3 regions of the Lentzea sp. NPDC020367 genome follow, and region 3 is predicted to be linked to each of the others. Evidence: riboswitches for the same ligand, from Rfam matches in the RefSeq annotation. Region 3 holds a riboswitch; each other region holds the start of a gene.
What was found. A riboswitch is a leader RNA that binds a small molecule or an ion and turns the genes downstream of it on or off. The one in region 3 is predicted to bind glycine.

Region 1 (9,914 bases), on a different contig from region 3:
GCAACGAAGAATTTTTTCATGTGAAAGAGAATGCGGCCGCCACGAGGACGGCCGCAAGCACTCCAAAACGTCCCAAAAGGTCAGAACCTGTCGCGCTCCCGCAGCGAGGCCGGCGGCCGGAACCGCTCCCCGTACGTGTCGGCGAGGTAGTCCGCGCGCTCCACGAACGCCTGCACGCCGTAGGAGTTGATGAACTGCAGCGTGCCACCGCTCCACGGCGCGAAGCCGAACCCGAAGATCGAGCCGATGTTCGCGTCCGCCACGGACGTCAGCACGCCCTCGTCCAGGCACCGCACGGTCTCCAGCGACTGCACGAACAGCAGCCGGTCGCGCACGTCCTGCTCGGACACCCCGGCGTCGGCCTTCGCGTACCGGGTCGTGAGCTCGGGCCAGAGGAACTTCTTCCCGCCCTCGGGGTACTCGTAGAAGCCCGCGCCGGTCGACTTCCCGCTGCGGCCCAACGACACCAGCTCGCGGATCAGGTCGTACGCCGGGCTCTCCGACACCAGCGACGGGTCGTCGGCGAGCGTCTGGTCGTGGATCTTCAGCTGCAACGACAGCGTCACCTCGTCCGACACCGCCAGCGGGCCGACGGCCATGCCGGACTTCTTCGCCACGTTCTCGATCAACGCCGGCGCCACGCCCTCGGCCAGCATCGAGATCGCCTCGATCACGTACGTGCCGAACGTCCGCGAGGTGTAGAAGCCGCGCGAGTCGTTGACCACGATCGGCGTCTTCCCGATCTGCCGCACGTAGTCCAGCGCGCGCTGGAGCGTCTCCTCGGACGTCTTCTCGCCGCGGATGATCTCCACGAGGCGCATCTTCGGCACCGGTGAGAAGAAGTGCAGGCCGATGAACCGCTCCGGCGCCGTGACCGCCGACGCGAGGCCGGTGATCGGCAGCGTCGAGGTGTTGGACGCGATCACCGCGTCCGGCAACGCCTTCGCCTCGGCGGCGGGCAGCACCTTGTTCTTGAGCTCGCGGTTCTCGAACACCGCCTCGATGATCAGGTCGCAGCCCGCGAGGTCGTCGTCGGAGTCGGTCGGCGTGATGCCTTCCAGGCCCTGAGCGCCCTTCTGGGCGCCTTCGAGGCTGACGTCCTTCAGCACCACCTGGATGCCGGCCTTCGCGGACACCTCGGCGATTCCGGCGCCCATCATGCCCGCGCCCAGCACGCCGAGCTTGGCCACGCGCTGGCCGGTGGCGGACGCGCGGCCGTTGACCTCGTTGAGGTTGAACCAGAACGCGGTGATCATGTTCTTGGAGACCTGACCGGAGGCCAGTTCCACGAAGTAGCGGCCCTCGATCTGCAACGCGGTGTCGAAGTCGACGTAGGCACCCTCGACGGCCGTCGCCATGATCTTCTCCGGCGCCGGGTACACGCCGTGCGACTTCTTGCTCAGCACCGCGGGAGCCGCGGCGAGAAGGCCGTAGCTGTTGGGATCGCCGAACTTCAGGTCCGGCACGCCCGCGCCCTGGACGTCCCACGGCTGCGTCGGCGCCGGGTTCGCCTTGATCCACGCGACGGCCTCGGAGATCAGTTCCTCGCGCGTCTCGACGACCTGGTGCACGATTCCGGCCTGCAGCGCGCGTTCCGGCCGCAGCTGCTTGCCCTCCATGAGCAACGGCAACGCCTTCTGCACGCCGAGCAGGCGCACCATGCGCGTGACGCCACCGCCGCCGGGCAGCAGGCCCAGCGTGGCCTCGGGCAGGCCGACGCGGATCTTGTCGTCGTTCACCACGATCCGGCGGTGCGAGGCGAGCGCGATCTCGAACCCGCCGCCGAGCGCGGTCCCGTTGATCGCGGCCACGACCGGCTTGCCGAGCTTCTCCAGCCGCCTCAGCTGGGACTTGAGCTCCTCGACGCCTTCCAGCGCCTGCGAGGCGTTCTCCGGCGTGATCGCGATCAGCACGTTGAGGTCGCCGCCGGCGAAGAACGTCTTCTTGGCGGACGTGATGATCACGCCGGTGATGTCGTCGCCCTCGAGCTTCGAGACCGCGTCACCCATCAGTTCGCGGTACTCGTCGTTCATCACGTTGGCGGAGCCGGACATGTCCATCGTCAGGGTGACGATGCCGTCCGCGTCCTTGTCGTAGTGGAACGTGCCAGAAGAATTCGACACCGGCTCAGACCCTCTCGATGATCGTCGCGATACCCATGCCGCCGCCCACGCACAACGTGGCGAGGCCGCGGCGCAGGTCCCGGCGCTCCAGCTCGTCCAGCAGCGTGCCCAGGATCATGCAGCCGGTGGCGCCCAGCGGGTGGCCCAGCGCGATCGCGCCGCCGTTCACGTTGACCTTGTCCTCGGGGATGTCCATGTCCCGCAGGAACTTCAGCACGACCGACGAGAACGCCTCGTTGACCTCGAACAGGTCGATGTCCTCGACCGAGAGCCCGGCCTTGTCCAGCGCCTTGCGCGCGGACGGTGCCGGCCCGGTGAGCATGATCGTCGGCTCGGTGCCCACGACGGCGACGGAGACGATCCGGGCGCGCGGGGTCAGGCCGAGGGCCTTGCCGGTCGCCGCGGAGCCGATCAGCATCGCCGCGGCGCCGTCGACGATCTGCGACGAGTTGCCCGGCGTGTGCACGTGGCTGATGCGCTCGACGGTGGGGTAGCGGTCGATCGCGACGGTGTCGTAGCCGAGGTCGCCGTGGAACTGGAAGCTGGGCTTGAGCCGCCCGAGCGACTCCACTGTGGACTCGGGACGGATCGTCTCGTCCTCCTTGAGCACCACCGTGCCGTTCTGGTCGACGACCGGCACCACGGACCGCTCGAACCGGCCGTCCTTCTGCGCCTCGAACGCGCGGGCGTGCGACCGGGCGGCCCACGCGTCGACGTCCGTGCGGGAGAAGCCCTCCAGCGTCGCGATCAGGTCGGCCGACACGCCCTGCGGCACGAACGACAGGTCGAAGTTCGTCGCGGGGTCGATCGCCCACGCGCCGCCGTCGGAGCCCATCGGCACGCGCGACATCGACTCGACGCCGCCCGCCACCACCAGGTCCTCGAACCCGGACGCGACCTTGGCCGCGGCGAGGTTCACCGACTCGAGGCCCGAGGCGCAGAACCGGTTGAGCTGCACCCCGGCCGGACGCTGGTCCCAGCCGGCGGCCAGCACGGCGGTGCGGGCGATGTCGCCGCCCTGCTCACCGAGGGGAGACACCACGCCGAACACGACGTCGTCCACCGCGGAGGTGTCGAGAGAGTTGCGTTCGGACAGCGCGCGCAGCACACCAGCGGCCAGATCGACGGGCTTCACGCTGTGCAGCGACCCGCGCTTCCCCTTGCCGCGCGGCGTGCGCACCGCGTCGAAGATCAAGGCTTCGCTCATGACACCACGCTAGGCCCGCGCGTTGGAGCTGGCCATGACCGTGAAGGGTGACCGATTAGCTCACCCGGAACTCCATGTGCTCCGGTTCTTCGGTGTCGACGAAGCCCAGGCGTTCGTAGAGGCGGCGAGCAGGCAGGTTGTGGTCGTACACCTGCAGTCGCACGATCTTCCAGCCCTCCTCGGCTGCCCACTTCTGCACCGTCCTGACCAGCGCCTCGCCCACGCCACGGCCTCGGTGGGAGTCGCGGACCCACATCGAGTAGAGGTAGAGCCCCTCCGGCTTCGCGGTGGCGGCGACCAGGGCGACGGGACGGCCGTCGAGCGCCACGAGCTTCAGGCCCTCGGCCGCGCGGTCACGCCACTCGTTCTCGGTGTACGCCTGCTCGCGCGCCAGGGTGGAGCCGAACTCCTCGGGGTCGCTGGCCAGCGCCTCCAGACGGGTGTCACGCCAGAGCTCCCACTCGTCCGGCATGACCTGGTGGATCTGCATACGAGGCAGTCTGGACGACCGGGGTGGGAATTTCGCTCAGTTTTTCGGGTCCGCGCAGGCGCGGCGGTCATGGCGTGGATCACCGCCCGGTGGTTTCGTGGACCGCATGGCAGAGCGTCGATCGCGGTGGATGGACAGCGACCTGGACCAGTTGCGCCAGCTCGCCCGCACGTTCATGGAGAAGGAGGTCGTGCCGCACCAGGAACGCTTCGCCGAGCAGAAGCAGGTCGACCGCGACCTGTGGCGCAAGGCCGGTGAGCTCGGGCTGCTGTGCCTCAGCATCCCCGAGGAGTACGGCGGCGGTGGCGGCACGTTCGCCCATGAGGCCGTGTTGCTGGAAGAGCAGGCACGGGCCGGTGACAGCTCGTGGGGCAACAGCGTGCACAGCGGCATCGTGGCGCACTACCTCAACTCCTACGGCTCCGAGGAGCAGAAGCAGCGCTGGCTGCCCAAGCTCGCGTCCGGTGAGTACGTCGGCGCGATCGCGATGACCGAACCCGGTGCGGGCTCCGACCTCCAGGGCATCCGGACGAAGGCCATCAGGGACGGCGACGAGTACGTCATCAACGGCTCGAAGACGTTCATCACCAACGGCCTGCAGGCCGACCTGGTCATCGTCGTCGCCAAGACCGACCCGGCCCAGGGCGCGCAGGGCATCTCGCTGCTCGTCGTGGAGAACGACATCCGGCGCGGCCGCGTGCTCGACAAGGTCGGCATGAAGGGCCAGGACACCGCCGAGCTGTTCTTCGACGACGTCCGCGTGCCCGCGACCAACCTCCTCGGTGAGCAGGAGGGCCTCGGGTTCATCCAGCTGATGCACCAGTTGCCGCAGGAACGCCTGATCATCGGCGTCTGCTGCATCGCGGGCATCGAGGCCGCCGTGGACGTCACGCTGAAGTACGTGAAGGACCGCAAGGCGTTCGGCAAGGAGCTGATCAAGTTCCAGAACACCCGGTTCAAGCTCGCCGAGTGCGCCACCGAGGCGGCCGTGACCAGGGCGTTCATCGACGAGTGCATCGAGAAGCACCTGAAGGGCGAACTGGACGTGCCGACCGCGGCGATGGCGAAGTGGTGGGCCAGCGACCGGTTGAGCAAGGTCGTCGACGAGTGCGTGCAGCTGTTCGGCGGCTACGGCTACATGAACGAGTACCCGATCGCACGCGCCTGGTCCGACGCACGCGTGCAGCGGATCTACGGCGGGACGAACGAGATCATGAAGGAAATCATCGCGAGGTCCTTGTGACCGGCCCTCTCGCAGGGCTGCGCGTCATCGAGCTCGCCGGCCTCGCGCCCGCGCCGTTCGGTGCGATGGTGCTGGCGGACCTCGGTGCCGACGTGATCCAGGTGCACAAGCCGGGGAGCGTGCAGACGATCCCCGGCGACTTCCTCGGCCGCAACCGGCGCTCGATCGCCGTCGACACGCGCAAGCCGGAGGGTGCCGAACTGGTTCTCGGACTGGTCGAGCGCTCGGACGTGCTGATCGAGGGCTTCCGGCCGGGCGTGACCGAACGGCTGGGCATCGGCCCCGCGCAGTGCCTGGCCCGCAACCCGCGCCTTGTATATGGACGCATGACCGGCTGGGGCCAGGACGGGCCGCTCGCCGACCGCGCCGGCCACGACATCAACTACATCGCCGTCGCGGGTGCGCTGGAGCCGCTGGGACGGGCAGGAGGGCCGCCGTCGTTCCCCATCAACCTCCTGGGCGACTTCGGCGGGGGAGGGCTGCTGCTGGCTCTGGGCGTGCTCGCCGCACTGTATGAACGGGAGCGCTCCGGACGCGGCCAGGTCGTGGACACCGCGATGGTCGACGGGGCGGCGCTGCTGACGACGTTCCTGCACGGGATGCGGTCCGCGGGCATGTGGTCGGGCGGGCGTGGCGAGAACATGCTCGACGGTGGAGTGCCGTTCTACGACGTCTACGAGGCCGCCGACGGGCGGTACGTGGCCATCGGCGCGCTGGAGGAGAAGTTCTACGCCGACCTGGTGCGCGTGCTGGGCCTGGAGGACGCGCCCTCGCGCAACGATCCGGCGAACTGGCCTGAGCTGCGGGAGCGCATCGCGGCGGCGGTGAAGACCCGGCCGCGGGACGAGTGGGCTGACCTGGCGCGGGACACGGACGCGTGCCTGGCTCCGGTGCTGACTCCTGCCGAGGCGGCGCATCACCCGTACAACGCAGCCCGCGACACTTTCGTGGACGTGTCGGGCTCGCCGCACCCGGCTCCGGCGCCCCGGTTCGACCGCACTCCCGCGGCGGTTCCCACGGCTCCTGTTTCGCCCGGAACGAACACCGGGGAAGTGCTTGCCGACATGGGTGTGGCGGCCGATCGAATTATGGAACTGCGGCGGTCTGGAGTAATTGGATAATGCTCGGACGCGCATTAATAGCGCCACGAAGGCGTGACGGTGCGTGATGGGGTGAGTTCGGCATCCGGGTGAGCCCCGGTGCAACAGTCTCTCTTCCAAGCTGTGGGATGCGAGGGAGTCCGTGTTCACCTCGTGCCCAGGACATCGGCGCTGTTGAGGCCCCTCTTTAGCCGCCATTCGGGTGACATTGGCCGTCACGCAGGCGTGCGTCCCAGGTAGATCCTGGGACGAGTTGGGCGTGGTCGTTGTTCATCGCAAGGGTGAATGAGGGACCATGACGGGTGACACGGGCGGTCCGCCGCCTGACCGGTGAACCACACGGACGGAGAGGTACCTGTGAACCTCAAGAAGGTGCTAGTGCTGGCGGGCGTCGCGCTGGTGCTGTTCCTCCTGATCACCCAGCCCGAGCAGTCCGCCTCGGCGGTGCAGCAGGTTCTCGGCTGGCTGCGTCAGGGCGCGGAGTCGATCATCACCTTCATCAGGAGCCTCTTCGGCACGGCCACCCCGCTCAGCTAGTGACGTTGGGTGATCTTCGGCCGTCTGCGTTGAGCCGGATGGGTGGAATGAGGCCAATCACGCACTGGTAACGGGTGTTCTGGGGATTCAGGGTCTGGCGATTGTCAGACCTACCGAATACCTTCCGCTGCAATGGCCGATCCCCGACCGACGAGGAGGCACATATGGTCGAGGACTCCGGGGTCCACGAGCTGTTGCAGCAGTGGGCGGCTGAACGGTCTGATGACGCAGAGATGCAGGAGGTGAACCGGATCAAGAACGCGTGGCTCGCGGAGGCTCCCCCCTCGGCGCCAGGCATCCCCGTGCAGCGGGGAGGCAGGAGTGGGTCGCGTGGCTTGGTCAAGGTCGACTCGGCGGATCCGGCCTACGTGGCCGCGATGCGCAAGCGGGCGCCGGAGGCACCCGAGGCACTGCTCGCCGCCGCGGCGAGCTACTGGCAGCTGGTGGGCGACGTCGCCGAGGCCGAGCAGTGGTGGGACGCGGGCATCAGCCCGTTGGACCAGCGCGCGCTCGACTACCGCGCGGCCGGCCTGTCTCCTGCCGATCTCGGGAGGCGCCTGGGACCGATGACGGTTCTCCAGCACCTTCGTCGTGGCTCCGCCGCGGCCTGGTGCGTTGCTCGTCTGCAGAGGCAGCGCCGGGACGGCGTGGCGTAGTGGACCGGGCTGTCGGAGGCGGCAGCCCTGTATCCATTCGTTGAACGGGCACGCGCGCTCGTGCGGGGCGCGCTCGCCAACGTTCGTTCGCCGTTTTTCCGCTGAGGGCCGAGGCCCTCACACCCCACGGGGCGGTCTCCTTCCGGAGACCCACCCAAGTAGTGTGGAGGTCGTGCGCGGCCTCCTTACTCCCCAACGTGTGCTGATCGCGTTCGCCTGTCTGGCGGCGCTGGTCGCCTGTTGCGGACTCGCCTGGTGGCAGTGGCAGCGCTTCGAGTCCGCCAGCGGCACGTTCCAGAACCTCGGGTACGTGCTCCAGTGGCCGCTCTTCGGCCTCTTCCCTCTCTTCATGGTGTGGCGGTTCCGTCGGCTGGCACGTCAGCGCCGTGACGAGGATCCGGTTGCGCCTGCTCTGGAGCCGATGGCTACCGTTGTCGCCGTCAAACCCGCGCCTGTCGAGCAGTTCGACGACGAAGAAGACGCGGAGCTCGCGGCCTACAACCGCATGCTCGCGAACCTCAACGCGCGGGACGGTCGTTGAGCGAAGGCGGGCAGATGAAGGGTGCGTTGACCCGGTTCAGGGTCATGGCTTACGTGGTCGGAGTCTTCCTGCTGCTCCTGGTCGTGGCCATGGTGCTCAAGTACGCCGCGGACATGGGCGGCGCGATGAAGGTCGTCGGCCCGATCCACGGCTTCCTCTACGCCATCTACCTGGTGATTTCCGTCGACCTGGCGCTGAAGCTGCGCTGGTCGATCAAGGGCACCCTGCTGGTGCTGCTCGCCGGCACGGTCCCGTTCCTGTCCTTCTGGGCGGAGCGCAAGGTGGTCGAGAAGACGGCGCAGGGCGTGCCGCTGTGACGTTTGGCCTGCTAGCGTCTGGGGCTACCAACTGAACACGGCCGTCGATGTCGCGCGGAAGAGACCCCTCCAGCAGGGGCGCCGAAGGAGCAATCCCTCCCCGGAATCTCTCAGGCACAGGTACCGCGCGACGAAGGCAACTCTGGAAAGCAGGCTGCTCGGCAGCCTCGCCCACGGTGCAAGCCACTTCGGTGGTGAAGCTCTCAGGCTCATGACAGAGGGGGAGGCTCGCTCTAGTGAGGAGTCTCCGATGGATCGTGTCATTCTTCTGATGCCTCAGCCGGCCGCGTCCGGCTCTTCGGCGCACCCTGGAGGAGCGTTCTGATGTCCCGCCTCACGCCTCTGAACGCCGAGCACGAGCAGCTCGGCGCGATGTTCACCGACTTCGCGGGCTGGCGGATGCCGCTGCGCTACTCGTCCGAACTCGCCGAGCACCACGCCGTGCGCACCACCGCTGGCCTGTTCGACCTCACGCACATGGGTGAGATCGTCCTGACCGGACCGCAGGCGGGCGAGGCCCTCGACTACGCGCTGGTCGGGCACATCTCCGCGCTGGCCGTCGGCAAGGCCCGCTACACGATGATCACCCAGGCCGACGGCGGCGTGCTCGACGACCTGATCGTGTACCGCCTGGGCGACCAGGAGTTCATGGTCGTCGCGAACGCCTCCAACGCCGCCGTCGTGGCTGAGGCCCTGGTCGAGCGCGCAGCCGGGTTCGACACCGTCGTCACCGACAAGTCGACCGACTACGCGTTGATCGCGATCCAGGGCCCGAAGTCCGTTGAGATCCTCTCCGGCCTGACCGAGACGGACCTGGCGTCAGTCAAGTACTACGCCTCGTACCCTTCCACCGTGGCCGGAGTCGACGCGTTGCTCGCGCGCACGGGTTACACGGGCGAGGAGGGCTTCGAGCTCTTCGTCGCACCCGCCGACGCGCCGGCCGTCTGGGCCGCGCTGCTGTCCGCGGGCGAGGCGCACGAGCTCAAGCCGTGCGGTCTCGGCTGCCGCGACACGTTGCGCCTCGAAGCCGGAATGCCCTTGTACGGCAACGAGCTCACGACGTCGCTGACGCCGTACAACGCGAACCTGGGCCGTGTCGTGAAGCTCGACAAGCCCGGCGACTTCGTGGGCCGCGACGCGCTGGCCAAGGTCGCCGAGTCCGGGGTGGACTCGGTCCTGGTCGGACTGAAGACGCCCGAACGCCGTGCCCCGCGCCACGGTTACGCGGTGCTCAACGGCGACGAGGTCGTGGGCGAGGTGACGTCGGGCGCGCTGTCCCCGACCCTCGGCTACTCCGTCGCCATGGCCTACGTGTCACGGGCCAGTGCCGAGCCCGGCACCCCACTGCTGGTCGACGTCCGCGGCAAGAAGCAGCCGGTCGAGGTCGTCGCACTTCCGTTCTACAAGCGCGCCAAGTAGGGAGATTCTCCAGATGTCCGACCAGTTCAACGCTTCCCTCGCGGAGTACGACCCCGAGGTCGCCGAAGCCGTTGCGGCCGAGTTGGCGCGCCAGCAGGGCACTCTCGAGATGATCGCCTCGGAGAACTTCACGCCCGTGTCGGTGTTGCAGGCCCAGGGCTCCGTCCTCACGAACAAGTACGCCGAGGGGTACCCCGGCCGCCGCTACTACGGCGGCTGCGAGCACGTGGACGTCGTCGAGCGGCTCGCCATCGAGCGCATCAAGTCGCTCTTCGGCGCGG
Region 2 (9,914 bases), on a different contig from region 3:
CTGGCGGGACTCGGGTACGGGCCGGTGCGGATCGAGACGCCGGAGGGGCGTGCGGAGTACGCGCGCAGGCAGGCGGAGTTCGCTGAGCAGGCACGACCGTTGCGAGAACGGCTCATCTTCGTTTGCCAGTCGATACATGGAGTGACTTCACTTCGCTGACGAAGTTCACCTGTTAGCGTGATTGGCGGTCGTCGGGGGCCGCTGAGTAGTTGTGAGGGATCGATGTCTCGACACCGCACTCTGCGGGCGAAGGTGAAGCGCGGAATCGCCAAGTGGCCCGTGCTCATCGTCGTGCTCGTGGTGTTGCTTGGCCTCAGCTGGCTCGCACTCTCGTGGGCCGGTGACGTGCTCGACAAGCGCTCGCAGGCCATTGCCCAGAACTGCAGCGAGGGCGACTCGGTGCTGCGCGTCTCCGTGACGCCGAGCATCGCAGAGGCCGTGCGGGACGTTGCGCGCGCGTACAGCGCGACACGGCCCGTTGTGTACGACCACTGCATCGCGATCGAAGTGACTTCCGCGGACTCCTCCGCGGTGCTGGAAGGCCTGACGACGACCTGGGACGAGTCGAAGCTCGGCAAGCGGCCCCACGCGTGGCTGCCCGACTCGACGCTCTGGGCGAACCGGCTGTCCGCGCTGAACGCGAAGCTGGTCGGCGCGGCGCCGAAGTCCGTCGGCACGTCGCCGGTGCTGCTCGCGGCTCCCGAGGCCGCCGCGCCGGTGTTGAAGGACTTCCGCTGGTCGGACATGCCCCAGGTGACGGACTGGAGCAAGTACGGCCAGTCCTGGGGCCGGTTCAGCGTCGCGATGCCCGATCCGGCCGCGAACACGGCGTCCGCGCTCGCGATCCAGTCGGCACTGGCCGGTGGCGTGGGTCCCGTCACGCCGGAGTCGCTCGGGTCGGACGCCTCGAAGTCCGCGCTGACGAAGCTCGCCGCCACGGTGCCGCCGGAGGTGCCGCCGACGACGCGCGACGCGTTGCGGCGTCTGGGCGACAGCGCGACGGTCAACGCGGCGGGCTTCTCGGCCACGCCGGTGTCCGAAGTGGACCTGTTCAAGCACAACACGGGCAAGGAAGCCCCGTCGAAGCCTCTGGTCGGCGTGCTGCCGGCCGGACCGGCACCGGTGGCGGACTTCCCGTACGTGGCGCTGGGCGGCAGCGAGGTCGGTGAGGCGGAAGTGCGTGCGGCGCAGGCGTTCCGCGACTTCATGACCGAACCGAAGCAGCAGGCCATCCTGGCCGCCGGTGGCTTGCGGGTCGAGTCCACTCAGGACCGCCCGTCGCCCTCGCCCGGCGTGTCCTGGTCCCCTGTCACGGAGAACCTCGTCGCCGCCGACGCGACGACCACGCAGCAGATCTCCTCGGCCTGGGCTTCTGCCGACCGCGGCGGGCAGGTCGTCACGGTGCTGACGGACGTGTCCACGTCGATGAAACCCCGGCTGGACAAGGTGAAGGCGGCCCTGCGCGGCCAGGTCGACCGATCGGTGTCGGGCTCGTTCGGGCTGTGGGAGTTCGCCCGCGACCTCGACGGGTCGAAGCCGCACAAGCAACTGGTCGCGACCGGACCCGTGGCGGACAAGCGCGACGCGTTGCGCAGGTCGATCGACGCGCTCAAGACCGCGGAGGGCTCGCAGCTCTACAGCGCGCTCGCGGCCTGTTACGAGACCGCGCACGACGGGTTCGTGGCCGGGCGGGTCAACCGGGTCGTGGTGATCACCGACGGCACCTCGGACGGCGGGATCGACCTGGCGGCGCTGAAGTCGCAGCTGCACGGGACGGACCTGCCGGTCAGCTTCATCGCGATCGGCGGCGACGTCGACAAGGCGGCGCTGACGGACATCGCGCAGACGACCGGCGGGTCGGTGTCGGTGGTGGAGAACGTGGACGGCGTGGAGGCGGCGCTCGGTCAGGTGCTGTCGACGAAGGCCTGACCGAGCGCGGCTCGTCCGGTCAGGCGGCGTTGAAGCGGTCGGGGTCCGGGCCGGTGCGGGTGCCGTTGTCGAGCTCGGTGATCACGAGCATGTCGTCCTGGGCCAGCTCGAAGTCGAAGATGTCGATGTTCTCCTTGATCCGGTACGGCGTGACGGACTTCGGGATCACGACGATGCCGAGCTGGACGTGCCAGCGCAGCACGATCTGGGCCGGCGTCTTGCCGTACTTCTCGGCCAGGCCGACGATGTCGGGCTCGCGCAGCAACGCGCCCTGCCCGAGCGGCGACCACGCCTCGGTGACGATGCGGTGCGTCACGTGCACCTTGCGCATCTCTTCCTGTTGCAGCAACGGATGCAGCTCGATCTGGTTCACCGCCGGGGTGGTCGGGAACTCGTCGAACAACCGCTGCAGGTGCGCGGTGTGGAAGTTGGACACGCCGATCGCACGCACGCGGCCGTCGGCGTAGAGCCGTTCCAACGCACGCCACGTGTCGGCGTACAGGTCGCGCTTGGGCGTCGGCCAGTGGATCAGGTAGAGGTCGAGCACGTCGCGGCGCAGGCGGCGCATGCTCTCGTCGAAGGCGCGCAGCGTGGAATCGTGGCCCTGGTCGGCGTTCCACAGCTTGGTCGTGATGAACAGGTCGGGGACGCCGGCGATGGCGTCGCCGACACCGGACTCGTTTCCGTAGGCGGCAGCGGTGTCGATGCTGCGGTAGCCGGCCTCGATGGCGGTCGTGACCGCGCCGGCCACCTGCTGCTCCGGCACCTGGTAGACGCCGAAGCCGAGTTGAGGGATCCGTACTCCGTTGTTCAACGAGATCAGCGGAACCATGCGGGTAGCTTCGCATCGTTGTAGACGTCGTGCATCGCCTTGATTGCGGCCACCAGTTCGCGTCTTACTTCGTTTGGTGCCAAGACTTCCACGTCCGCACCGAATTTGAGCAGGTCAGCGACGACGTGCCGGTGCGACTCCGTGGGGAAGCCGAACTCCTGTCCCGGCTGCGGTGCCGCGTCTCGAATGACGCGGGCCTGGTAGCCGCTGAGCAGGTACTGGGACTTGTCGAGGCCGGACCGCGTCATGCGGACCGTGACGCGCTCGCCGTACATGCGGGCCTCGAACTCCAGCGACCACTCCGCCCAGTACCGCGCGAGGTCGAAGTCCTTGGGACGTTCGAACTCCTCGGGTGTGGCCTGAAGGGACAGCACGCGCGAGACGCGGTAGGTGCGGCCGCTGCCGACGAAGTACCAGGTGCCCGCCTTCAGCACGAGCCCGTACGGGTCGACCTCGCGTTCGACGGTCTGGTTGCCCCAACGCAGGTAGGTCATCCGCACGCGGCGTTGCTCCCACACGGCGTCGGCGATCGTGGCGAGGTGCTCGGTGGGTTCGTCGCCGCGGAACCACGTCGGGGTGTCGAGGTGGAACCGCTGGCGGATCTGGTCGGCCTTGTCGCGCAGCTCGGTCGGCAGCGCGGCGAGGAGCTTGAGCTGGGCGGCGGCCGCGAACTCCTTCAGCCCCAGCGCTTCGGCGGGTCCGGGGAGCCCGGCGAGGAACAGCGACTGCGCCTCGTCGGTGGTCAGGCCGGTCAGCCGGGTGCGGTAGCCGTCGACCAGCTGGTAGCCGCCGGCCGGGCCGCGGTCGGCGTAGACCGGGATGCCGGCGGCCGACAGGGCCTCGACGTCGCGGTAGATCGTGCGCGGCGAGACCTCCAGTTCGGACGCCAGCTCGTCGGCCGTCATCCGGCCCCTGGACTGCAGGAGCAGGAGGACCTGGAGGAGCCTGCCGGATTTCATTCACCAAACCTGACACGATCTGTCAGGAATAGCCAGCAGAGTGGTCCCCATGAAGGCAACCGGAACCATCGAAGTGAAGAGCTGGGACGAGAAGACCTGGGACGGCCGGTCCTACAAGGAGGTCGAGGGACGCAAGCTGACCGAGGCGCACGTCCAGTTCGGCTACGCAGGCGACGTCAGCGGCGTCGGCAGCTGCCGGTACCTCATGTACTACGGCGACGACGTGGCGTGGACGACCGCGCTGGAGGAGATCGTGGCGGACGAGGGCACGCTGGTGCTGCGGCACGTCGGCGCGTACCGGTCCTCTGTGGAGGGCGTCATCGAGATCGTCGACGGCACCGGGAAGTACCTGAACGCGCGAGGTGCGGTGACGGTGGACTGGGCGGAGGATGGCAGCGGCACCTACACCCTGGAGTACGAGGTCTGAGCATGACCAACGCCCCCATCTACGACGCGGCCAAGGCCCGGATCACCTCACTGGTCGAGGGACGTGATCCGCAGACGCCCGTGGCGGCGACGCCCGGCTGGTCGGTCAAGGACGTGGTGGCGCACCTCGCCGGCGGTCTGCGCGACTTCGTGGACCGCCGGTTCGACGGTGTCGAGTCGGGCGAGTGGGGTGAACGGCAGGTCCGCGACCGCCAGGACAACTCGCTGGAGGACGCCTTCGCCGAGTGGGAGGCGAACCTCGCGCTGGCGCAGCCGTTGTTCGACACGCCGATGGGGCCGATCCTGGTGTCCGAGGTGATCGCGCACGAGCACGATCTCCGTGCGGCACTGGGGGTTCCTGGCGATCGGGACGGCGTGGAGGTGCGGTCGGCGCTGGTGCGGCCGTTGCAGCAGCTCGACCAGCGGATGCGGGAGAACGACGTGCCGGCGTTGCGGATCACGCTGGAGCACGGGGACCGCGTGCTCGGGCACGGCGAGCCGGCCGGGACGTTGCGGACCACGTCGTTCGAGCTGATGCGGGCCATCGGCGGGCGGCGGTCGGCCGACCAGATCAAAGCTCTGGACTGGGACGGCGATCCGGACGTGTGGATCGCCGCGCTGGCGTTGTTCGGGCGGCACCGGCCGGAGCCGTTCGAGGAGTAACTTCCCTCGGCGTGAGCGACTGGCTGGCGGACACCCGCGACTCCTACGACACGGTCTCGGTCAGCTATGCCGAGCAGACGCACCACCTCCTGGACGGCCTCCCGCACCTGCGGGCGGCGCTGCGGTTGTTCGCGGAGGAGGTGCGCGGGCCGGTCGCGGACGTCGGCTGCGGGCCCGGCACCATCACGGCGCTCCTGCACGGCCTCGGCGTCGACGCGTTCGGGATCGACCTCTCCCCCGCGATGATCGAACTGGCCAGGCGCACCCACCCCGGGCTGCGGTTCGAGGTGGGGTCGATGACCGAACCGCTCGGCGAGCAGGTCGGCGGGATCATCGCCTGGTGGTCGCTGATCCACGTTCCCGACGAGCTCGTGCCCGTGGTGTTCGGGCACTTCCGGGACGCGTTGCGGCCGGACGGGTTGCTGCAGGTGGGTTTCCACGTCGGCGACGAGACGCGGCTCAAGACGCAGGGCTACGGCGGGCATCCGATGCGCGTGCACGTTCATCTGCGCAAGCCCGAGCGGGTGGCGGAATGGCTGCGGGAGGCCGGGTTCACCGTGGAGGCGCAGTGGTTGCTCGGCGACGACGGCGCGGTCCTGTTCGCACGGCGCGGGTGAGACCATTTGCGCGTGTCAGAAGAACAGACGTGTCAGCGGTGTGGCGAGACGGTCGAGCTGGAACGGGAAGACTTCGAGCTGTTCGAGCGGATGCATCCCGACTGCTTCCACTTCGCGTTCGAGCACGACGTGAACAAGCCCGGCATCAGCGCCGACGAGAACTGCGGCGACGAGGCCTGCCCGGTCGGAGCGTAGAAAAACGGGCGCACCCCCGAGTGCGCCCGTTTCACCAGCCCTAGATCAGCTGCTGTACGCCTCGAGCGGCGGGCAGGAGCAGACCAGGTTGCGGTCGCCCTTCGCGCCGTCGATGCGGCGGACGGGCGGCCAGATCTTCGGAGCACCGGTACCGGCCGGGTACACGGCCTCCTCGCGGGTGTACGGGTGGTTCCACTCGCCGACGGTCACGCAGGCCGCGGTGTGCGGGGCGTTGCGCAGCGGGTTGTCCTCGACGGGCCAGTCGCCGGCGCCGACGCGGTCGATCTCGTGCTTGATGGCGATCATGGCGTCGATGAACCTGTCGATCTCGGCCAGGTCCTCGGACTCGGTCGGCTCGACCATCAGGGTGCCGGCGACCGGGAACGACATGGTCGGGGCGTGCAGGCCGTAGTCGGCGAGACGCTTGGCCACGTCGTCCACCGTCACGCCGGTGGCCTTGGTGATCGGGCGCAGGTCGAGGATGCACTCGTGGGCCACGAAGCCGCCCTCGCCGGTGTAGAGGACCGGGTAGTGCTCGTCCAGGCGCCGTGCGACGTAGTTGGCGGCCGCCACGGCGGTCAGGGTGGCGCGGCGCAGGCCGTCGCCGCCCATCATGCGCACGTACGCCCACGAGATCGGCAGGATCGACGCGGAACCCCACGGGGCGCCGGAGATCGGGCCGACACCGGTGGCCGGTCCCGCGGTCGGCTGCAGTGGGTGGTTCGGCAGGAACGGGGCGAGGTGGGACTTCACGCCGATCGGGCCGACGCCGGGGCCACCGCCGCCGTGCGGGATGCAGAACGTCTTGTGCAGGTTCAGGTGCGAGACGTCCGAGCCGAACTTGCCGTAGCGGGCCAGGCCGATCAACGCGTTGAGGTTCGCGCCGTCGACGTACACCTGGCCGCCCGCGTCGTGGACCAGGCCGCAGACCTCGCGGACGGTGTCCTCGTACACGCCGTGGGTCGACGGGTAGGTGATCATGATCGCGGCGAGGTCGTCGGCGTGCTCGGCGACCGTCGAACGCAGGTGGCCCATGTCGATGTTGCCCTTGTCGTCGCACTTCACGACGACGACGCGCATGCCGGCCATGACGGCGGACGCGGCGTTGGTGCCGTGCGCGGACGACGGGATCAGGCAGACGTCGCGGTCGGCGTTGCCGTTGGCGCGGTGGTAGGCGCGGATCGCCAGCAGACCGGCGAACTCACCCTGCGAACCGGCGTTGGGCTGCAACGACACCGCGTCGTAGCCGGTGACCTCGGCGAGCCACTCCTCCAGGTCGGACACGATCTTCAGCAGACCGGCGGCGTCCTCGGCGGGCGCGAACGGGTGCAGCGTCGAGAACTCCGGCCACGTGATGGACTCCATCTCCGCGGTGGCGTTCAGCTTCATCGTGCACGAGCCCAGCGGGATCATGCTGCGGTCCAGCGCGACGTCCTTGTCGGACAGCGCGCGCAGGTAGCGCAGCAGCGCGGTCTCGGAGCGGTGCGCGTGGAAGACCGGGTGCGTCAGGTAGTCCGAGGTGCGGCGCAGGTCGCCCGGGATGCCGTCGGCGGTGTCGGCGTCGATCGCGTCCACATCGGACCCGGTGACACCGAAGGCGTTCCACACGGCGACGATGTGCGCGCGCGTGGTCTTCTCGTCGCAAGCGATTGCCACGACGTCGTCGTCGACCTTGCGGAGGTTGATGCCGGCCTCACGCGCCTTCTCGACGACAGCGGCGGCCTGGCCCTCGACGCGGACCTGGACGGTGTCGAAGAACTCGCCGTGCACGACGTCGAGACCGGCCTCGCACAGGCCCGTGGCGAGCACGGTGGCCAGGCGGTGCACGCGGGTCGCGATCGACCGCAGGCCCTCGGGACCGTGGTAGACGGCGTACATGGACGCGATCACGGCCAGAAGAACCTGCGCGGTGCAGATGTTCGACGTGGCCTTCTCACGGCGGATGTGCTGCTCACGCGTCTGCAGCGCGAGGCGGTAGGCCAGCGAGCCGTCGGAGTCGACGGAGACACCGACCAGACGGCCGGGCAGCTGACGCTCCAGGCCGGACCGGACGGCCATGTAGCCGGCGTGCGGGCCACCGAAGCCGATGGGCACGCCGAAGCGCTGCGTGGTGCCGACGACGACGTCCGCGCCGATCTCGCCCGGCGCGCGCAGCAGCGTCAGCGCCAGCAGGTCGGCGACGACGACGGCCTGCGCACCGGCGGCGTGGATCTCCTCGATCAACGCGGCCTGGTCGCGCACGACACCGGAGGCGCCGGGGTAGGACAGCAGTACGCCGTAGAAGTCGCCGCCGAGGCCCAGGCCCTCGATGCCCTGCGACAGGTCGGCGACGACGATCTCGATGCCCAGCGGCTCGGCGCGCGTCTCGATGACGGCCAGCGTCTGCGGCAGCGTGTCGGCGTCGATGACGAACTTGTTCGACTTGGACTTGCCCGCGCGGCGCACCAGCGTCATCGCCTCGGCGGCGGCGGTCGACTCGTCCAGCATGGACGCGTTCGCGGTCGGCAGGCCGGTCAGGTCGCCGACCATGGTCTGGAAGTTCAGCAGCGCCTCGAGACGGCCCTGCGAGATCTCCGGCTGGTACGGCGTGTACGCGGTGTACCAGGCGGGCGACTCGAGCACGTTGCGCAGGATCACGCCCGGCGTCACGGTGTCGTAGTAGCCGAGGCCGATCATCTGCGTCATCGGGCGGTTCCGCGAGGCGAGCTCACGCAGTTCGGCCAGCGCCTCGGTCTCGGTGGCCGGGTCGGGCAGGTCCAGCACGAGATCGCGCTCGTGGATCGACGAAGGCACCGCGTGCTGCGCCAGCTCCTCGAGCGACCCGACGCCGATGACGTCGAGGATGCGCGCGAGTTCGGCGGGGCGCGGACCGACGTGGCGGTCGGCGAACGGGGTGCCGTGCTCGAGAGCTGCGAGCGGAATGCGGTCCTGCGTCATCAAACGCCTCCGGGGGCTGCGGGCACACGTGTCCTGGTGCCCTCCCCGCTCTGTCCGTACCCCGAAGGGCGCCTGAGAGGTTCACCCACCGGTAAGGATGGGCTTTCACCGTCGGCGGGATCCCCAGAAAAATCCTGGTGATCCACTTTCCAGAGGCGTCTCGCTCGGCGGTCCTGGATGCCTGAGAGGTTCCCGGGGAGGGACTTGCTCCTTCGGCGCCGGGCTCGAAACCCGGTCTCTCCCGCCTGAGTTCAGCGACTACCCGAGAAGAATACCCGCAGGCAGCCCCGCTAGTCCCCAGGGACGCGACCTACATCTCAGTGCCAAGACCGGCGAGCACCTCCGCAACGGGGTCCGCCGGGTCGTCGCGCAGCGCCACGAGCAGGTGCGCGGTGCCCACGACCGCGTCTCCGCGCCGGGCGGCGACGAGCTTCGCCCGTTCCATCGCACGCTCCACCTTGCCGCCGCTGACGGGCAACGCGGCCAGGTCGATCCCCGCCTCGCGCAACGCCGCCGCCCCGCCCGACTCGAACTCCGGCTTCAGCCTCCTGCCTGCCACCGTCAACTGGCGGTCGACCGCCAGCACCGCCTCCACCAGGTCGCGAGACGACACTTCTCGCCTCGCGGCCACGGCCAGCCGTCCGGCCTCGTTGCGCACGACGGTCAGCACCGGCCCGCCCAGCCCCTGGCCGCGCGCGACCCACCGCACCAGCCAGCGCACGTACCCGCCGCCGGACTCACCCTCCAACGCTCCCGCCTTGCGCAGCAACCGCACGGCGGGCGCTTCCTCGACCTCCGCGTGGGTTCGCGCGGCATCCGCCCGCACAGCGGCGGCCATCGCGTCGACGTCCACTCCGCGCAGCACGAACAGGTCGGCGGCACGTCCGGAACCCTGCTCCAGCAACGCGAGGGAGAGGTGGGTCGTGGTCAGCACGCCGTCGCCGGCCCGGGCGGCCGCCGCGAGCAGACACTCCTCCAGCGCACGGCTGACGGGCGGCACGGTCTCGATGACCAGGCGGTCGCAGGCGACGTTCAGCAACGCCGTGACGTCCGGATGAGCCTCGGGAACGACGCCACCGTCGTCGTCGGCCCAGTGCTCGGCCCCCCGCGCCATCGCCTGGGCCCGCAGCGACTTCACGCCGAGCTTGCGGCCGGGTCCGATGGTGTCGATCAGCGAGATCAGCAGGTTCTCGGTGCCGAGGAAGCCGAACTCCAGCCGAAGCGCGCGCTGCGCCGCCGCTTCCAGCACCTTCACGACCTGGTAGGAGGGGGTGATCGTCATGCGGGGAACGCTAGGGACCGATGCGGTCTGGTCGCTGCCGCCGACCGGCCATCCCACGGCGCCAGTCGGCCACG
Region 3 (9,914 bases):
CGATGCCGAGGAACAGCATGATCGCGAGGCCGTAGATCGCGCCCCACAGCACGTAGACCAGCATCTTCGCCAGCATCGAGTGCATCCGCGACGGCGCGGTCAGGAACGTCGTCGTGATCGTCCGGCGGTTGATCTCACCCGAGATCGCCATCGCGCCGAAGATCATCGGGAAGATCGTGGAGATGTTGATCGCCCGCGCCATGCCGAACAGCGAGATCTTCCACTGGTCCGGCGTGACCCCGAGGAAGTCGGACACCTCGTCCACATCGCTCGACGACGCGAAGTCCACGAAGAACTGTCCCAGCAGACCGGTCGCGAGTCCCCAGCCGAGCGCCAGCACCGCGGTGGGGATCAGCAGACCCCACCACAGGCCGGTCGTCGTCGTCTTGCGGAGCTCCGCCTGTACGAGGTTGCCCATCAGGCCCAACCACCCTGCTGTTGCTGCTGATACGGCGCCGGCGCGTGCCCGGCGTACTGGCCACTGGTGAGCTGGAAGAACAACCGCTCCAGGTCGACCTGCTCCTCCTGGATGCCGTAGATCGACACACCGGCCTTCAACGCGCAGTCCGCCACGTACTTGGAGTCCACACCGGACACCGCGAGCCTGCCGTCCGGCAACTGCTCGATCACCTGCACGCCTTCGGCGCGGAGAGCGTTCGCGAGCGCGTTGATGTCCGACGGCTGCACGAGAACGCGCCGTTGCTGCGACTGCCGCAACTGGTCCAGCGGCCCGTAGAACATGGTCTGCCCGCGCGAAATGATCACGACCTGGTCGACGGTCTGCTCGACCTCCGCCAGCAGGTGGCTGGAGATCAGCACCGTGCGACCCATGCGCGCGTACGACTGCAGGAACGTCCGCAGCCACGCGATGCCCTCGGGGTCGAGCCCGTTCGCCGGTTCGTCCAGCACGAGCACCTGCGGATCGCCGAGCAACGCCGTGGCCAGCGCCAGTCTCTGCTTCATGCCGAGCGAGAACCCGCCCACCTTGCGGTCGGAGGCGGTGCCCAGGCCGACCAGGCCGAGGACCTGGTCGGCCTGCGCGTCCGGCACGCCGATGGCCGCCGCGTACACGCGCAGGTGGTTGCGGGCGGAGCGGGCGGGGTGGAACCCCTGCGCCTCCAGCACCGCGCCCACCACGCGGCCGGGCCGGCCGAGTTGGTGGAACGGTCGTCCGTTGATCGTCGCCGTGCCGCTCGTCGGCTTGACGAGACCCAGCAACATTCGCAGGGTCGTCGTCTTGCCGGCGCCGTTCGGGCCGAGGAAGCCCGTCACGCTGCCGGGGGACACGGTGAAGCTCAGGTTCTGCACCGCGGTCACTGAACCGAACTGCTTGGAGAGGTTCTGGACCGCGATGAGGCCGCTGCCGTCATGCATGCGGCCCATCCTGCCTGAAACGTCAGTCCGGCAAGGCGTGCTTGGGCCGAGACACGACGGGCGCGCGGTGCACGACCGACGGATCGTCGCGGAAGATCGGCAGTTCGGTGGTCATCTCGGCCGGAGTCTCCTCCGGCAGTTCAATGACACCTGATCGAGTGAAAGGGTTGCGCAACGGCCGGCGCCGCTCGCGGTGAGGCAGGCCCTCGCCGATCAGGTGCTGGTGCGCCATGTTCCAGATCTGGCACGGCCACCGACGCCGGCGCAGCCAGCCGGGACAGGCCTTGCAGCGGCCGTCCTCGTCGGGCTGGTGCACGGTCAGCAACAGCCGCCAGCCGTCCGCCAGGCGGTGGATCTCCGCACGGGCCAACGGAACCAGCGCCTCCGCTTCTCCGTGCTCTGCGACTTTGTCCAGCAGTGCCAGGCGTTGCAGCACCGCGTCGCGGAGGGTCTCGTCCATCACATCTTCGCCGTGGCCTGGTCGAGCAAAGAGCCCAGCCGACGCGTCTGAGTGGCGGACATCACAGCGGTCTCGCCAGGAGGCGTGACCAGCAGAACCCGGTCGTTCTCCACCAGAACGGTCATCGACCTGTCCCGACCGAACGGGTCGTGGCAGTGGATCCATCCCTGTGGTTCAGCCATGGAATCTCCCTTCGAGGGACACCCGACTCCGTCTTCATCGGCCGAACCCCCTGCTCGCCGCACAGGGAAACACCGAATTCACTCGTTTGCTGGACGGGCACGACGCGGCCAGTGGTCCACTCGGGGAAACTTTTGGGTCGCGTTTCGGTGGGGGTGCTGGGCGCGGTGTGCCAAGGCCCGCTATATTTGGTGACGGCGGCCCCGCTCCCAGTGACCCCCAGGCTGGTTGAGCGCGGCCGCCCTTTAATTTCTCCCCCTTCTTTCCTGGCAGGTACTTCGCGCACCCTCTGCGCGAAATTCGTTGCGCCCCGCCCTCTCGTACGCTGTAAGTTCCTCGTACACCGTAAGGGGGAGGAACGATGACTTCGACGACCGAGAAGGTCGGGGTGCACCCGCACCCCCAACGCTGGGCCGTGCTCGGCGTGCTCTGTCTGTCCGTGATGGTCGTGGTGCTGGACAACACCGTGCTCAACGTGGCGATCCCGTCCATCTCGACGGGATTGGACGCGAGCACCGCGGACATCCAGTGGATGATCAACGCCTACTCGCTGGCGCTGGCGGGCCTGCTGCTCACGACCGGATCGCTGAGCGACCGGTTCGGCCGCAAGCGCGCGCTTCTGGTGGGCCTGGCGCTGTTCGGCACCGGTAGCGCGGTCGCCGCCTACGCGGGCTCGTCCGAGGCGTTGATCGCGGCCCGCGGCTTCATGGGGATCGGCGCCGCTGTGTTGATGCCCGGCACGCTCGCCGTGTTGATGCAGTTGTTCGACGACAAGGAACGCCCCAAGGCCATCGGCATCTGGGCCGCCGTCACGAGTCTCGGCTTCGCGGCGGGGCCGGTGATCGGTGGCGCGCTGATCAAGCACTTCTGGTGGGGCTCGGTGTTCCTGATCAACGTGCCGGTGGCGATCCTCGCGATCGCGGCCGTCGCGCTGCTCGTGCCGGAGTCCAAGGACCCGACCGTGCGCAAACCGGACGTGCTCGGCTCGATCCTGTCGATCATCGGCATGGTGTCGGTCGTCTACGCGGTGATCGAGGTGCCGGAGCACGGGTTCGGCTCGGCCGAGTTCGGCGTTCCGGTGGCGATCGGGCTCATCACCATGACCGGATTCGCGTTGTGGGAACGGCACACCGCCGATCCGATGCTCGACCTCGGGTTCTTCCGGAACCGCCGTTTCACCGGCGCGGTGGCGTCCGGAGTGCTGGCGGCGTTCGGCATGGCGGGCTCGCTCTTCCTGCTGACGCAACACCTTCAGGGCGTGCTCGGCTACAGCCCGCTGGAGGCCGGCGTGCGTGTGGCGCCGATGGCGATCGCGTTGCTCGTCACCAGCAACACGTTGGGACAGCTTGTGATGAAGCTCGGCGCGGGCAGGGCGATGCTGCTCGGCATGACGATCGTCGCGGGCGGCGTGGCGTTGCTGTCGATCGGCACGACCTACCCGCCGACGCTGGCCGGGCTGATCCTCATCGGCGTGGGTGTCGGTGTGTCCCAACCGGTCGCGGTCAACGCGCTGATGGGCTCGATCCCGCCGGAACGCGCCGGCATCGCGTCCGGGCTGTCCGGCACGCTGACGGAACTGGGTTCCTCGTTCGGCATCGCGGTGCTCGGTGCGTTGCTGTCGGCAAGGTTCGTGGCCTCGTTGCCGGACGGCGTTCCAGGGCGATCACTGAGTGAGGCCTTGCACAGCGGTGCGGACATCACGGTCGTGCGCGAGGCGTTCTCCAACGGCATGAGCGTGAGCCTCGTGATCGGTGCGATCGCCGTGTTCCTGGGAGGTGTTGTGGCCAGCGTGCTGCTGCGGCGTGCCTAGGATCGCCTTGTGGAGAGCGTCTGGTTCAGCAAGCCCAGGCCCGGCAGCGGGCAGCCCCTCGGTCTGAGCCGTGAGGCGATCGTCCGCAAGGCACTGGAGCTGCTGGACGAGCACGGCATGCAGAAGCTGTCCATGCGCAACCTCGCCGCGCAGCTCGGCGCGGCGCCGATGTCGCTGTACTGGCACGTGCCGACGAAGGACGCGTTGATCGAGCTCTGCCTGGACGAGATCTACGGCGAGTTCGACCTGCCGGAACCCGACGCCGAGTGGGAGCCCGCGCTGCGCGGGATGATGCACACGCTGCGTCATCTCGCGCAGAAGCACCCGTGGTGGGTGCGTGCCATCGGGGAGCACACCACGATCGGCCCGAACTCCGTGGCGATGGCGGACTCGTTGCTCGAACCCATGCGGGCGGCCGGTCTGTCGATGGCCGAGGCGGCGCTGTCGGCGTCCACGGTGTCGAGCTACGTCATGGGGTTCGCGATCGCCGAGGTGAACTTCGCCGGGCGGGGCAGGATGGACAAGCCGCCGCCGGACCTGGGCAAGATCGCCGACCTGTACCGCGAGAAGCACCCCCGCTACGTCGAGATGCTGGACAACCCGGCGGTGTGGTCGCTGGAGGGGCAGTTCGAGTTCGGCCTGGACTGCGTGATCGACGGCATCAAGGCGCGCGTCGCCGCCCTCAGATAGGCGAAACCCCCGCAGCGATTGACGCGTGCGGGGGCCTCATTCATTCAGTTGGCTTTAGACGACGGTCTCCAGCGGCGTGTGCGCGAGGCCGGTCGCCTCGGCCACCGGGCCGTTGGTCAGCAGGCCGGCGTGGACGTTCAGGCCCAGGGCGAGCGAACGGTCGTCCTTGAGCGCCTTCTCCCAGCCCTTGTCGGCCAGCGCGACCGCGTACGGCAGCGTCACGTTGGTCAGCGCGTAGGTCGAGGTGCGCGGGACGGCGCCCGGCATGTTCGCCACGCAGTAGAACACCGAGTTGTGGACCTCGTAGGTCGGGTCGGCGTGCGTGGTGGCGCGGGAGTCCTCGAAGCAACCGCCCTGGTCGATGGCGATGTCGACGAGCACCGAACCCGGCTTCATGTCGGCGACGAGCGCGTTCGACACGAGCTTCGGGGCAGCGGCACCGGGGACGAGCACGGCGCCGATGACCAGGTCGGCCTCGCGGACGGCCTGCTCGATGGCGAACGAGTTCGAGGCGAGCGTGCGCAGGCGGCCCTGGAACTGGGCGTCGATCTGGCGCAGGCGGTCGACGTTGGTGTCGAGGATCTGCACGTCCGCGCCCATGCCGACGGCGATGGTGGCGGCGTTGACGCCGGCCACGCCACCGCCGATGACGACCACGCGGGCCGGGGCGACACCGGGGACGCCGCCGGGCAGCACGCCACGGCCGCCGGAGGGCTTCATCAGCGCGAACGCACCGACCTGCGGGGCCAGCCGGCCCGCGACCTCGGACATCGGGGCGAGCAGCGGCAGCGAGCGGTTCGGGAGCTGCACGGTCTCGTAGGCGATGGCCGTGGTGCCGGACGCCAGCAGCGCCTCGGTCAGCGGCTTGTCGGCGGCGAGGTGCAGGTACGTGAAGAGGGTCTGGCCGGCGCGGAGACGGGGGTACTCCTCGGCGATCGGCTCCTTGACCTTGAGAACCAGGTCACCTTCCGCCCACACGTCGTCGGCGGTCGGGAGGATCTTGGCGCCCGCGGCGAGGTACTCCTCGTCGGTGATCGCGGAACCGAGACCGGCGCCCTGCTCGACGTACACGTCGTGGCCGCGACTGGTCAGTTCGTGCGCACCGGCAGGCGTGAGAGCGACGCGGTACTCGTGGTTCTTGATCTCGCGAGGAACTGCGATCCGCACGATGACTCCTCCGTTCGGTGGGCCGACATCTCATAATGTGGGCCAGTCGGAAGGTCATGTCACTGTGCGGATCGCACTATCCGGTAACCCTCTGGTTGTTCATCTAGGACAGAGCGACCTGAGCCTCGTTCGCGTTCCGCTCGACCGTCCCGCGTTGACACTCGGCGGGGGCCGCACATAGCGTTCGCGCCGAGAACTGAACACCGGCCGCGGCGCGCAAGCGTCAGAACCCGAGTGGGAGAGACCTCGACGAACCGGTCGGGGCGCCGAAGGGGCAAGCTCCCGCACACTCTCAGGCAGCAAGACCGCTCGGGGTAGGCAACTCTGCACGGCGGAGGGGGCGCAAGTTTCCTGACCCGTCACAGCCAGAGGAGTCGTCGCCGTGGAGTTCCCCGAGAACCTGCTCTACACCGCCGAGCACGAGTGGGTCGACTGGACGCCGGGCACTCAGGACCCGCTGACCTGCGGAATCACCGAGTACGCCGCTGACGCGCTCGGCGACATCGTCTTCGTCCAGTTGCCAGAGGTCGGTGCCAAGGTCGTCACCAACGCGGTCTGCGGCGAGCTGGAGTCCACCAAGTCCGTCAGCGACCTGTTCTCGCCCGTCACCGGTGAGGTGATCGAGGTCAACAGCGCTGTCGTGGACGACCCGGCGATCGTGAACAGCGACCCGTACGGCGCCGGCTGGTTGTTCAAGGTCCGCGTCGAGTCGGCCGAGAACCTCCTCACGGCGGCCAAGTACGCCGAACTCACCAAGTCTGACTGACCGCTCCACCACCACGAGGGACTGATCAGTGGCGATCAGCGTTTTCGACCTGTTCTCCGTCGGCATCGGACCGTCCAGTTCACACACGGTCGGACCGATGCGCGCGGCCGCGATGTTCGTCGAGAAGCTCGGCGCGAGCGTGTCCGAAGTGGACCGCGTGCACGTCGAGCTGTTCGGCTCGCTCGGTGCGACCGGCCACGGCCACGGCAGCCCCAAGGCCGTGTTCCTGGGCCTGGAAGGCAATCATCCGGAAGAAGTCGACCCCACGGCCGCGGCCCACCGCGTCGAGGAGATCGTCTCCAGCAAACGGCTCAAGCTCGGCGGCGCGCACGAGATCGACTTCGTGCACGACCGCGACCTCGTCATGCACCGCCGCAAGTCACTCCCGTTGCACCCCAACGGGATGAGCTTCGAGGCGTTCGCGGACGGCAAGTCGGTCGAGCACGCCGTCTACTACTCGATCGGCGGCGGGTTCGTCGTCGACGAGAACGCATCGGGCACCGACCGGATCAAGCCGGACTCGACGCCGTTGGCCCACCCGTTCCTGACCGGCGACGAGCTCCTCGCGCGGTGCCGCGAGACCGGCCTGTCGATCAGCGAGATCATGATGGCCAACGAGCTGTCGTGGCGCACCGAAGCCGAGGTCCGCCAAGGACTTCTGCACATCTGGCACGTCATGCAGGAGTGCGTCGAACGCGGCTGCAACGAGCACGGCGTCCTGCCCGGCGGCCTGAAGGTCCGCCGCCGTGCCGCCGAGATGCGCAAGACGCTGGAGAAGGAGCACTTCGTCACCGACCCGTTGCGGGTCATGGACTGGGTGACCCTCTTCGCGCTGGCCGTCAACGAGGAGAACGCGGCAGGCGGCCGTGTGGTCACCGCGCCGACCAACGGCGCGGCCGGCATCGTCCCGGCGGTCCTGCACTACTACACGAAGTTCGTGCCGGGAGCCTCCGACGACGGCGTGGTCCGGTTCCTGCTGACGGCAGGCGCGATCGGGGTGCTGTTCAAGGAGAACGCGTCGATCTCCGGCGCCGAGGTCGGCTGCCAGGGCGAGGTCGGCTCGGCCTGCTCGATGGCCGCCGGTGGCCTCGCCGAGGTGCTCGGCGGCACCCCCGAGCAGGTCGAGAACGCCGCCGAGATCGCCATGGAGCACAACCTCGGCCTGACGTGCGACCCGATCGGCGGTCTGGTGCAGATTCCGTGCATCGAACGCAACGCCGTCGCGTCCATCAAGGCCATCACGGCTGTGCGCATGGCTTTGCGCGGTGACGGTTCGCACTTCGTGTCGTTGGACAAGGTCATCAAGACTATGCGGGACACCGGCAAGGACATGTCGGTGAAGTACAAGGAGACGGCTCGCGGCGGACTCGCCGTGAACGTCATCGAGTGCTGAACTCCTCCGCGAACCAGTCGACGTGCAGGAACGCGTCCTGCGCGGCCTCGCTGTCCACTCCGGACAGACGGTCGCGCAGGGCGGGGCGGAACAGCCACTCCCGCATCTCCTCACCGGGCGTGGGGTTCTGCCAGACGAGCAGGCTGCCGTAGTCGCCCTTGGTGGTGCACTGAACGGCGGACGTCCACTCCCTGACGAGGTGCACGACCACCTCGTCGGGGAACGTGTCGACCAGGCGCAGCCACGGGGTCAGGCTCTCGTCCAGAAGCGCGGCGGTCTGGAACAACGCGTCCAGCGCGGGCCAGCGCTCGTCGTCCCCGGCAGCACGCCGGATGGCGCCGGTCAGCTGCGCGCGCAGGGCCGCCCGCTCGTTCTCCGGCCAGGTGAAGGGTCTCGCCAACGCCAGTCCCTCGGCGAGCGAGGCGTGCGGATCGTCCTCCATCACCTGGACCACCCGGTACGCGAGCCGCCGCCAGGCGGCCTCGTACTCGTCCTCGTCGAAGCAGCCGGGAGGGTGCCAGACGAAGTTCAGCAGGAGGTCGTCCGAAACCAGTTCGGGATCCCCGTCGAGCAGCGTCAGATCTGCCTCGGTCAGGACGCGTCCACAACACTTCACGCACTCAGCCTAAGCAGCTGCGGCAAGCGAAATAGAGCGTCAGGCAAGCGCGTCGATCTGCATCACCGCGTACTGCGCGACCTCGTTGTCCATTCCGGACAGACGGTCGCGCAGCGCTGGGGTGAGCAGCCAGCTCCGGATCGGCGCAGCCGGTTCGTCCCAGCGCAACCAGCCCCCGTCGCACGGGTCGCCGCCGCTCAGGAAGTCGTACGACCACTTGTGAGCGAGCTCCGCGACGGCGGCGTCCGGGAGACCGTCGACGACGGGCAGCCACGGCGTCAGGTCCTCGTCCATCTGCGCGGCGGCCTGGACCAGTTCGTCCAGGTCAGCGCTGTCCGACGCGCGGACGATGATCTCGGTGAGTCTCGAGCGCAGCGCGATGCGTTCGGCTTCCGGCCAGGCGGGCAGGTTGGCCCACGTCAGACCCTGGGTGAGCCGGCTGTCCGGGTCCCGTTCCAGCAGATCGAGCACCCTGGGAGCGAGCCGTCGCCAGGCGAGCTCGTACTCGTCCGGCTCGAAGTGGTCCTCGACCTCCCAGGCGAACTGCCACACGACGGTGTCGGGCACCAGCGCGGGATCGCCGTCGAGCAGCTCGAGCTCGGCCGAGGTCCAGCAGAGTCCGCAGCCCTTCACGTGCTCAGCGGGCGTCGTACACGGCCTGCGCGGCCAGCACCTCGGGCATGCGGCCCTCGAGGAGGTGGATCAACGACAGCAGCCGCTCGGCCGTGTCGCGGCCCAGCGGCGTGAGGCTGTAGTCGACGCGCGGCGGGTTCGTGTTCTGGGCTTCCCGGTGCACGAGGCCGTCGCGCTCCAGTGCCTGCAACGTCTGCGACAGCATCTTCTCGCTGACCCCGTCGACGCGGCGGCGCAGTTCGTTGAACCGCAGTTGCCCGTCGGCGAGCGCGGTCAGCGTCAGGCTGCCCCACCTGCCGGTGATGTGCTCCAGCGTGGGACGCGACGGGCACGCTTTCGCGAACACGTTGTAGTCCATAGCAGCATCATACCTGGTCAAAACGCTAACTGAAAGTAAGTGTGAGAGCTCTCCGCGTCAGGAGAGCCCTCACACCTCAGAACGGCCAGGTGGCGTTCTGACCTGCTTCGAGCAGCGGCACCATGCGGAAGGTCGCGTCCGTCAGGCCGCCGAATTCGTGGCGGTTGGCCTTGCCGGTGGCGTACGCGGCGTTCCGGTACCCGCCGAGGTTGAACCCGTAGATCGGCACGTGCCGCGGCACGACGTCCGAGGCGCCCTGCCCGTAGTGCCCGGACATCGTCTGCATGTCCGAGATGACGAACACGCGGTCGTGCCCCTTGTAGGTGCGCTTCAGCGACCCGACGATGTCGGTGCCGTGCCCGACCTCGCCGATCCGCTTGAGGAACCGGTCGACCTCGCGGATCACCGAAGCGCCCCGCGCGATGTCGTGCCGGAACGTGCCGTCCGCGAACCCGACGACGTCGACC

Region 1: another riboswitch for glycine. It lies ahead of gcvT (glycine cleavage system aminomethyltransferase GcvT); the one in region 3 lies ahead of gcvH (glycine cleavage system protein GcvH).
Region 2: another riboswitch for glycine. It lies ahead of gcvP (aminomethyl-transferring glycine dehydrogenase); the one in region 3 lies ahead of gcvH (glycine cleavage system protein GcvH).

What each region holds. Positions count from the first base shown of each region.
Region 1 covers NZ_JBIRVV010000003.1:130,173-140,086, reverse strand. The annotation lists gene ACH413_RS12965 (hypothetical protein) at 1-20, opposite strand, end outside; gene ACH413_RS12960 (3-hydroxyacyl-CoA dehydrogenase NAD-binding domain-containing protein) at 81-2,060, opposite strand; gene ACH413_RS12955 (acetyl-CoA C-acetyltransferase) at 2,128-3,330, opposite strand; gene ACH413_RS12950 (GNAT family N-acetyltransferase) at 3,386-3,820, opposite strand; gene ACH413_RS12945 (acyl-CoA dehydrogenase family protein) at 3,927-5,063, shown strand; gene ACH413_RS12940 (CaiB/BaiF CoA-transferase family protein) at 5,060-6,184, shown strand; gene ACH413_RS12935 (hypothetical protein) at 6,521-6,700, shown strand; gene ACH413_RS12930 (transcriptional regulator) at 6,865-7,356, shown strand; gene ACH413_RS12925 (hypothetical protein) at 7,529-7,897, shown strand; gene ACH413_RS12920 (DUF3817 domain-containing protein) at 7,912-8,214, shown strand; glycine riboswitch at 8,260-8,350, shown strand; glycine riboswitch at 8,351-8,442, shown strand; gene gcvT (glycine cleavage system aminomethyltransferase GcvT) at 8,539-9,633, shown strand; gene glyA (serine hydroxymethyltransferase) at 9,647-9,914, shown strand, end outside.
Region 2 covers NZ_JBIRVV010000006.1:123,251-133,164, reverse strand. The annotation lists gene ACH413_RS25755 (3-methyladenine DNA glycosylase) at 1-159, shown strand, start outside; gene ACH413_RS25750 (substrate-binding domain-containing protein) at 223-1,929, shown strand; gene ACH413_RS25745 (aldo/keto reductase) at 1,949-2,761, opposite strand; gene ACH413_RS25740 (YafY family protein) at 2,749-3,720, opposite strand; gene ACH413_RS25735 (DUF3224 domain-containing protein) at 3,770-4,147, shown strand; gene ACH413_RS25730 (maleylpyruvate isomerase family mycothiol-dependent enzyme) at 4,150-4,809, shown strand; gene ACH413_RS25725 (class I SAM-dependent methyltransferase) at 4,821-5,426, shown strand; gene ACH413_RS25720 (hypothetical protein) at 5,439-5,621, shown strand; gene gcvP (aminomethyl-transferring glycine dehydrogenase) at 5,667-8,558, opposite strand; glycine riboswitch at 8,607-8,713, opposite strand; glycine riboswitch at 8,717-8,812, opposite strand; gene ACH413_RS25710 (Clp protease N-terminal domain-containing protein) at 8,869-9,840, opposite strand.
Region 3 covers NZ_JBIRVV010000019.1:88,083-97,996, forward strand. The annotation lists gene ACH413_RS42665 (hypothetical protein) at 1-418, opposite strand, end outside; gene ACH413_RS42670 (ABC transporter ATP-binding protein) at 418-1,374, opposite strand; gene ACH413_RS42675 (hypothetical protein) at 1,397-1,834, opposite strand; gene ACH413_RS42680 (hypothetical protein) at 1,834-2,016, opposite strand; gene ACH413_RS42685 (MFS transporter) at 2,376-3,824, shown strand; gene ACH413_RS42690 (TetR/AcrR family transcriptional regulator) at 3,834-4,514, shown strand; gene ald (alanine dehydrogenase) at 4,569-5,681, opposite strand; glycine riboswitch at 5,907-5,999, shown strand; gene gcvH (glycine cleavage system protein GcvH) at 6,064-6,447, shown strand; gene ACH413_RS42705 (L-serine ammonia-lyase) at 6,476-7,840, shown strand; gene ACH413_RS42710 (hypothetical protein) at 7,827-8,456, opposite strand; gene ACH413_RS42715 (hypothetical protein) at 8,496-9,089, opposite strand; gene ACH413_RS42720 (helix-turn-helix domain-containing protein) at 9,094-9,447, opposite strand; gene ACH413_RS42725 (TROVE domain-containing protein) at 9,524-9,914, opposite strand, start outside.